Regions from separate parts of the Streptomyces sp. NPDC020801 genome, predicted to be linked through region 2. Evidence: riboswitches for the same ligand, from Rfam matches in the RefSeq annotation. Region 2 holds a riboswitch; the other holds the start of a gene.

The links. Region 2 has a riboswitch for cyclic di-AMP ahead of ACH4UM_RS40810 (M23 family metallopeptidase). Riboswitches for the same ligand answer to the same signal wherever they lie in the genome.
Region 1: another riboswitch for cyclic di-AMP. It lies ahead of ACH4UM_RS26830 (transglycosylase family protein); the one in region 2 lies ahead of ACH4UM_RS40810 (M23 family metallopeptidase).

The regions. Positions count from the first base shown of each region.
Region 1 is NZ_JBIRST010000014.1:103,873-107,706, forward strand. Features, by position in the region: gene ACH4UM_RS26820 (cytochrome P450) at 1-51, shown strand, start outside; gene ACH4UM_RS26825 (transglycosylase family protein) at 219-1,322, shown strand; cyclic di-AMP (ydaO/yuaA leader) riboswitch at 1,505-1,672, shown strand; gene ACH4UM_RS26830 (transglycosylase family protein) at 1,677-2,366, shown strand; gene eno (phosphopyruvate hydratase) at 2,676-3,834, shown strand, end outside.
Region 2 is NZ_JBIRST010000046.1:2,183-6,016, forward strand. Features, by position in the region: gene ACH4UM_RS40800 (dihydrofolate reductase family protein) at 1-867, shown strand, start outside; tRNA gene ACH4UM_RS40805 (tRNA-Met) at 932-1,005, shown strand; cyclic di-AMP (ydaO/yuaA leader) riboswitch at 1,433-1,590, shown strand; gene ACH4UM_RS40810 (M23 family metallopeptidase) at 1,602-2,642, shown strand; gene ACH4UM_RS40815 (aldo/keto reductase) at 2,760-3,704, shown strand; gene ACH4UM_RS40820 (PrsW family intramembrane metalloprotease) at 3,811-3,834, opposite strand, start outside.

The sequences.
Region 1 (3,834 bases), on a different contig from region 2:
ATCATGCGCGGACTGCGTACGCTGCCCGTCCGGTTCACCCCGGCGGTATGAGTCCCCGGCGGGCGCAAAGATGACACGCGTTCAACTACGTGATCTTCACGTGATCTGCGCGGCATTAACTTGTGACAAGTGATCGTCACCCGATACGTTCACGCATCAGCGTGGCGCTGAGCTGTACCCGCCGCGCAGGTCACCGCTGTCGCACGAAAGGTCTCCGCATGCTCTCCGGGAACGGTCGTCACCGTCGCCCCCGTCAGGCTCCGGCCCTCCTCGTCGCCGCCGGAGTGACCGGATCCGCCATCGCCATCCCGCTCCTCGGCGCCGGCGCCGCGAGCGCTGCCGACGGCACCACGTGGGACAAGGTGGCGGAGTGCGAGAGCGGCGGCTCCTGGAGCGCCGACAACGGCAACGGCTACTACGGCGGCCTGCAGTTGACGCAGGAGGACTGGGAGAAGTACGGCGGCCTCGACTACGCCCCGAGTGCCGACCAGGCCAGCCGGTCCCAGCAGATAGCCGTGGCCGAGAAGATACTCGACGACCGCGGTCCTGGCGCCTGGCCGACCTGCGGTCTGCTCTCCGGGCTCCGCAAGGACTCCGGCGCGGCGAACGTCGACACCGGCGTGGGGAATGACTCGTCCGGCTCGTCCGGATCGTCGAACTCGTCCGGGTCATCCGGATCGTCCAACCCGTCCGGTGTGAAGGACCCCGGCCTGTCGGACGGCTCGCAGGGCTCCTCCAAATCATCCGGTTCGCCCGGCTCTTCGGCGAACACTTCCGGTTTGCCCGGTTCATCTGGTTCTTCGGGTTCTTCCGGGTCATCCGGATCGCCGACCGGGCCCTCCGGCAAGCCCTCCTCCTCGGCCTCTTCGCCCACAACGGACAACTCGACCAAGTCCGACTCGTCCTCCACTGCGGGTGCGAGCGACTCCGGAACGCCCGGCGCCTCGCCCTCGATGAGCCCCGGGTCCGGCGACTCGGACAACTTGGGGCAGAGTGGTGGTTCTTCGGCGCTGGTGGACACCGGGGCGCTGGGTGGCGGCCGGCATCGGGGCGGCAGTGCCGCCGAGGACCCGGCCGGCAGCCGTACGGCCGCCTCCGCGGGCCGTCACGCCTCGCGCGGCGACGAGGACGCGCGCGCGTCGGTGGAGAGCTCCTACACCGTCCGCTCCGGCGACTCCCTCGCCTCCATCGCCGACTCCCTTGCCGTCCAAGGCGGGTGGCGTGCGCTCTACGCCGCGAACGAGCAGGCCATCGGTGCCGACCCGAACCACATCGTCGCCGGTCAGAGTCTGGATGTCCCGGTCGAAACGACCGCAAAGTAGCGCGAGTTCGCGTCACACTTCGCGCCGAATGTCCCATTCGGTGAAAGTGTGGGATGAGTCTCAGAAGCCCTGATCGTCTTTGAAATTCGGCGGATCGCGTGCCTACGGTCATGACCGCTCGCCACCGCGAGCCCCGGCTGCCGCAACGCCGAATCCTGCCAGCGGCCGTACGGGAACAGTCGTCGCGTCAAGCGCCGCAGGCAGGAGCGGGGGACCCAAGGTAAGTGCCGTGCCGGGCAGTTCGCCGGAGCGGCTAGGGGTGGAGCCGTGCCTCACAAAAGGGGCACGGCCGGGCAACTCAACCGGCCCGAACCCGACAGCTCACCTCGCAGGCGTCGGTGAGGGGATCCATCCATGCTGTTTTCCGGCAAGGGCAAGCACCGCCGTCCCACCGTCCTTCAGCGGTCCACCCGCACCCTCGCGCTCGCCGGTGTCACCGGCGCCGTCGCCGCCGCCCCGCTGATGGCGGCCGGCAACGCCTCCGCCGCCACCGCCTCCGAGTGGGACGCGGTCGCCCAGTGCGAGTCCGGCGGCAACTGGTCCATCAACACGGGCAACGGCTTCTACGGCGGTCTGCAGTTCACCAACTCCACCTGGGCCGCGTACGGCGGCACCGCCTACGCCTCGCGCGCCGACCTGGCCTCCAAGTCGCAGCAGATAGCAGTCGCCGAGAAGGTCCTCGCGGGCCAGGGCAAGGGCGCCTGGCCGGTCTGCGGCAAGGGCCTGTCCGGCGCCGCGTACACCGGCGGCGCCCCCTCCGCCCCGAAGAACTCCACCAAGAGCACCACCACCCGCTCGGGCGGGCAGCAGGCCGCGAACCGCTCCGCCACGCGTCCGGCCCCCAAGAAGACCGTCACCACCCCGACCGGCAAGAAGGTCAAGAAGGGCGACGGCGAGTACAAGGTGGTCTCCGGCGACACCCTCAGCGCCATCGCCGCCAAGCGCCACGTCCAGGGCGGCTGGAAGAAGCTGTTCGAGCTGAACAAGGACATCGTCCAGGACGCCAATCTCATCTACCCGGGCCAGCAGCTGCACCTGAAGTGACAGCCTGCCGGTAGCCCGGCCACAGGCCCCTCGTAGAGGTGGCCTCCGGTTGCGGAGGCCACGTGGGGCTCCCCCCAATCCCCACGGGCTCCCCGCCCCGGTGCGTGTTCCCCCGTACGCACCGGGGCGGGGCTTTTTCATCCCCTCCTGGTCCCGGTTTCCCCCTCTCCCTTTGTTCCGTGCAGGAACAATGTGTACGGTCACCCTGTCCACGGGACGGTCGGTCGGTCGGCCGACGCCCCGCGGCGGTTAGGCTCTAGTCGCAAGGCACACCAGCCCCGCACAACCAGCGTCACATCCACGAAGGAGATGCTCGTGCCGTCCATCGACGTCGTCGTAGCCCGGGAAATCCTGGACTCCCGAGGCAACCCCACGGTCGAGGTCGAGGTCGGCCTCGACGACGGCAGCACGGGTCGTGCCGCCGTCCCGTCCGGCGCTTCCACCGGCGCCTTCGAGGCCATCGAGCTCCGCGACGGTGACCCCAACCGCTACCAGGGCAAGGGCGTGGAGAAGGCCGTCCTCGCCGTCATCGAGCAGATCGGCCCGGAGCTGGTCGGCTACGACGCCACCGAGCAGCGCCTGATCGACCAGGCCATGTTCGACCTGGACGCCACCGACAACAAGGGCTCGCTGGGCGCCAACGCCATCCTCGGCGTCTCCCTCGCCGTCGCCCACGCCGCCTCCGAGGCCAGCGACCTGCCCCTGTTCCGCTACCTGGGCGGCCCGAACGCGCACCTGCTGCCGGTGCCGATGATGAACATCCTGAACGGCGGCTCGCACGCCGACTCCAACGTGGACATCCAGGAGTTCATGATCGCCCCGATCGGCGCGGAGTCCTTCTCCGAGGCCCTGCGCTGGGGCACCGAGGTCTACCACACCCTGAAGAAGGTCCTGAAGAGCAAGGGCCTGGCCACCGGCCTCGGCGACGAGGGCGGCTTCGCCCCGAACCTCGGCTCCAACCGCGAGGCCCTCGACCTCATCCTCGAGGCCGTCAAGGAAGCCGGCTACGCCCCCGGCGAGCAGATCGCCCTCGCCCTCGACGTCGCCGCCTCCGAGTTCTACAAGGACGGCAAGTACCTCTTCGAGGGCAAGGAGCGCTCCGCCGCCGAGATGACGGAGTACTACGAGGAGCTCGTCGCGGCCTACCCGCTGGTCTCCATCGAGGACCCGCTGTTCGAGGACGACTGGGCCGGCTGGAAGGTCATCACCGACAAGCTCGGCGACAAGGTCCAGCTGGTCGGCGACGACCTGTTCGTCACCAACCCCGAGCGGCTGGCCCGCGGCATCGAGGAGGGCACCGCCAACGCGCTGCTCGTCAAGGTCAACCAGATCGGCTCGCTGACCGAGACCCTGGACGCCGTCGAACTGGCCCAGCGCAACGGCTTCAAGTGCATGATGTCCCACCGCTCCGGCGAGACCGAGGACGTCACCATCGCCGACCTGGCCGTCGCCACCAACTGCGGCCAGA
Region 2 (3,834 bases):
TCCGGCGAGCTGGACCCGGACGCGCTCTTCTGGCACACGGGCGGGGACAAGGTCCTCTACACGACCGACAAGGGGGCGCGGCGGCTGCACGCGACCGGTATCGGCGCCGACGTCGTGCCGTTGGGCGCCGAGCTCGACTGGCGGCTGCTGCTCGAGCACCTGCACGACGTGCGCGGTGTACGACGGCTCATGGTGGAGGGCGGCGGGACCGTCCACACCCAGTTGCTCCAGCAGCAACTCGTGGACGAGGTGCAGCTGGTGCTGGCCCCGTTGTTCGTGGGGGACCCCGAGGCGCCGCGGCTGTTCGGGCCGGGCGCCTACCAGGGTGGGCGGCTGCGTCTGGTGGAGACCCGGGCCATCGGGGACGTCGTCCTCATGCGCTACGAGCCGACGGCTCCCGGTACCGGCGGCCTCGCTGCCCCCGCCGACCGGCACTGGCTCCGTGTCGCCTGCCGGTTGGCGGAGCAGTGCCCGCCGTCGCCGACCGCGTTCAGCGTGGGAGCGGTGGTGGTCGCCGCCGACGGGACCGAGCTCGCGCGCGGGTACTCGCGGGAGGCCGGTGATCCCGTCGTGCACGCGGAGGAGGCGGCGCTTGCCAAGGTCGGCCCGGCGGATCCGCGGCTGACTGGCGCCACGGTGTACAGCAGCCTGGAGCCGTGCGCCCGACGCGCCTCCCGCCCGCGCCCGTGCGCCCGGCTGATTCTCGACGCGGGGGTACGGCGGGTGGTCACGGCCTGGCGGGAGCCGGACACGTTCGTCGAGGCGGCCGACGGGACCGGGCTGCTGACGGCCGGGGGCGCCGAGGTGGTCGTGGTGCCGGAACTCGAGGAGCGGGCCAAGGCGCCGAACCGGCATCTGCTGGGCTGAGCGGGCCCGCGGCCAATGTGTGCGCAACCTGCCCCGCAGATGACGTACACTGGAGTCACAACGACGCGGGGTGGAGCAGCTCGGTAGCTCGCTGGGCTCATAACCCAGAGGTCGCAGGTTCAAATCCTGTCCCCGCTACTGAAGGCTCAGGGCCGGAATCCGATCAACGGATTCCGGCCCTGAGTGTTTTGCCCGGCCGTAACCCTGCGACGCAGGCCTTCGACGCCATCGAGCAGGTCCCGGTGCACGTGTTCCTCGTCACACCCCGCCATGGTGCCGCTTGCCGTGCGACGGCCTTGACCATGGTGACGAGCGGTGACCGAACGGTGTCGGTGCGCATAACAACTGACACACCATCACCGAATGCCGCCCCGCCGTGTGTGCAGGTGACACCTCCCGGCGCTACTGAACTCTTGTCAACTCGCCCGGTTTTCGCCGCTCGTGGACCGTAAGTCCTGGCCAAAAAGGTTTAATGATCAAGCCGAACGTCTTGGAATCGGAGCCTCGCGTCTATTAACGTTCGATAACGCAGCGCGGTCGTCCCAGCCGTCACAAGAGGCGGCTCCGTGCGCACACGCCGAATCCCGCAAGGGAACCGGGGAACCACCAACTTGGGGTGAATCGGGCGTAATCCACCGTGGCGACACGGATGGTTCACGCCCGTAGGAGACCTTCCCGTTCCGAACCCGTCAGCTAACCCGGTAGGCGACACGGAAGGAAAGGAGTACGCCCGCGTGGCGTCCAACCCGCCTGCCCCAGAAGCCCCGTTCGTGCCGAGTCAGCGGACCGAGACCTTCGGCTACGGAGGCCGACGCGCCGACGAGGGCCCCTGGGAGGAGTGGAACCCCACCGAGGACTCCGTCCGCTCCGTGCGTGGCCGGCATCGCGTCAGCAAGCAGCGTGGCGGCGGGCTCGCCCGCAGCTCCACCGTTCTCGGCGTCGGCGTCATAGCCGCCGTCGGCGCGGGCGGCATGGCCAGCGCCAACACCGGCAAGCCGCCGGTGTCGATCTCCCTGCCGGACCTGCCCTCCGTCGGCTCCCTGTTCGACGACTCGCACGACTCCCAGGACACCCCGAAGGGCTCCGCGAAGGCGCTCAGCACCGTCGGCGTCACCTCCACCGACACCGCCCGCGGCACCTCCGACGCGGGCGAGGCGCTGCGCAACCGCATCATGGCCCAGGCCGAGCGGCAGCAGGCCCAGCTCGACACCAAGGCCGAGGCGGCCGCCGAGGCCGCCGCCGCCAAGCAGGCCGACGAGGCTGCCGCCAAGGCCAAGCAGGAGGCCGAGGCCAAGGCCGCCGCCGCGAAGAAGAAGGCGGACGAGGAGGCCAGGAAGGCGGCCGAGGCCGCGAAGCTGGCCGAGCTGGCCAAGCAGTACACGCTGCCCACCTCCTCGTACACGATCACCGGCACCTTCGGGCAGCCCGGCTCCATGTGGTCCTCCGGCTACCACACCGGCCTCGACTTCGCCGCGCCCACCGGCACCCTGATCAAGGCGATCCACAGCGGCACCATCACCGAGGCCGGCTGGGCCGGCGCCTACGGCTACCGCACGATCCTCACCCTCGACGACGGCACCGAGTTGTGGTTCTGCCACCAGTCCTCGATCAGCGTCAGCGTCGGTCAGAAGGTGACGACGGGCGAGGTCATCGGCCGCGTGGGCGCGACGGGCAACGTCACCGGCCCGCATGTGCACCTGGAGGTCCACCCGAACGGCCAGGCCACCGCCATCGACCCGATGACGTGGCTGCGCAGCAAGGGCCTCAACCCCTGACGCCTGTTCCTGCTCCCTGCCTGTTGCCCACCTGACCCACGTCTGTTTGCGCAACCTTTGCGGCCGGATGCGGCGCTCCCGGAATGGGCCGCTCCGGCACGGTTGTTGATGTTGCACATGACTTCTCCACGCAAGCTGGGCACGTCCGATCTCGAGGTCTTCCCGCTCGCCCTCGGCGGCAACGTCTTCGGCTGGACCGCCGACCAGGCGCAGTCCTTCGCCGTCCTCGACGCCTACAGGGCCGCCGGCGGCAACTTCGTCGACACCGCCGACTCCTACTCCGCGTGGGTGGAGGGCAATCGGGGCGGCGAGTCCGAGACGATCATCGGCGAGTGGCTGAAGGCGCGCGGCAACCGCTCCGATGTCGTCATCGCCACCAAGGTCAGCCAGCACCCCGACTACCAGGGGCTGACCGCCGCCAACATCAGGGCCGCCGCCGACGCCTCTCTCCGGCGTCTGGGCACCGACCACATCGACCTGTACTACACCCACTTCGACAAACCGGAAGTGCCGGTCGAGGAGATCGTCGGCGCGCTCGACGAACTGGTGAAGGCGGGCAAGGTGCGGCACATCGCCGCCTCCAACATCTCTGCCGAGCGCCTGGCGGCGTCCCTGGACTTCTCCGAGCGCGAGGGCCTGGCCCGGTACGTGGCACTCCAGCCGCACTACAACCTCGTCTCGCGCGACACCTACGAGGGCGAGCTGCGGGACCTCGCCGAGCGGGCCGGCCTGGCCGCCGTGCCGTACTTCGCACTCGCCTCAGGCTTCCTGACGGGCAAGTACCGGCCGGGTGCCACGGTGGACAGCGCGCGGGCCCAGGGCGCCGCCAAGCACCTGGAGACCGAGCGCGGCCAGAAGGTGCTCGCCGCCCTGGACGAGGTCGCCCTCGCCCACGGCACCGAGGTCGCCACGGTCGCCCTGGCCTGGCTCGCGGCCCAGCCGACGGTGGCCGCCCCGATCGCCTCGGCGCGGACGGTCGACCAGCTTCCGGCGCTGCTGGGCGTGGCGGAGCTGCGGCTGACGGAGGAGGAACTCGGGAAGCTGACGCAGGCTTCCGCCTGACCGCCGGTCCGGTCCTCGGCGCGGCCGCCGCGCCGGTCCCTGCCCTGCCCGTGGGCCCTTAGGCCCGTCGGCCCTTAGACCCGCTGGCCCGCCGGCTGGCTCCCGGCTACGACTGGTACCGGTTGTGGGG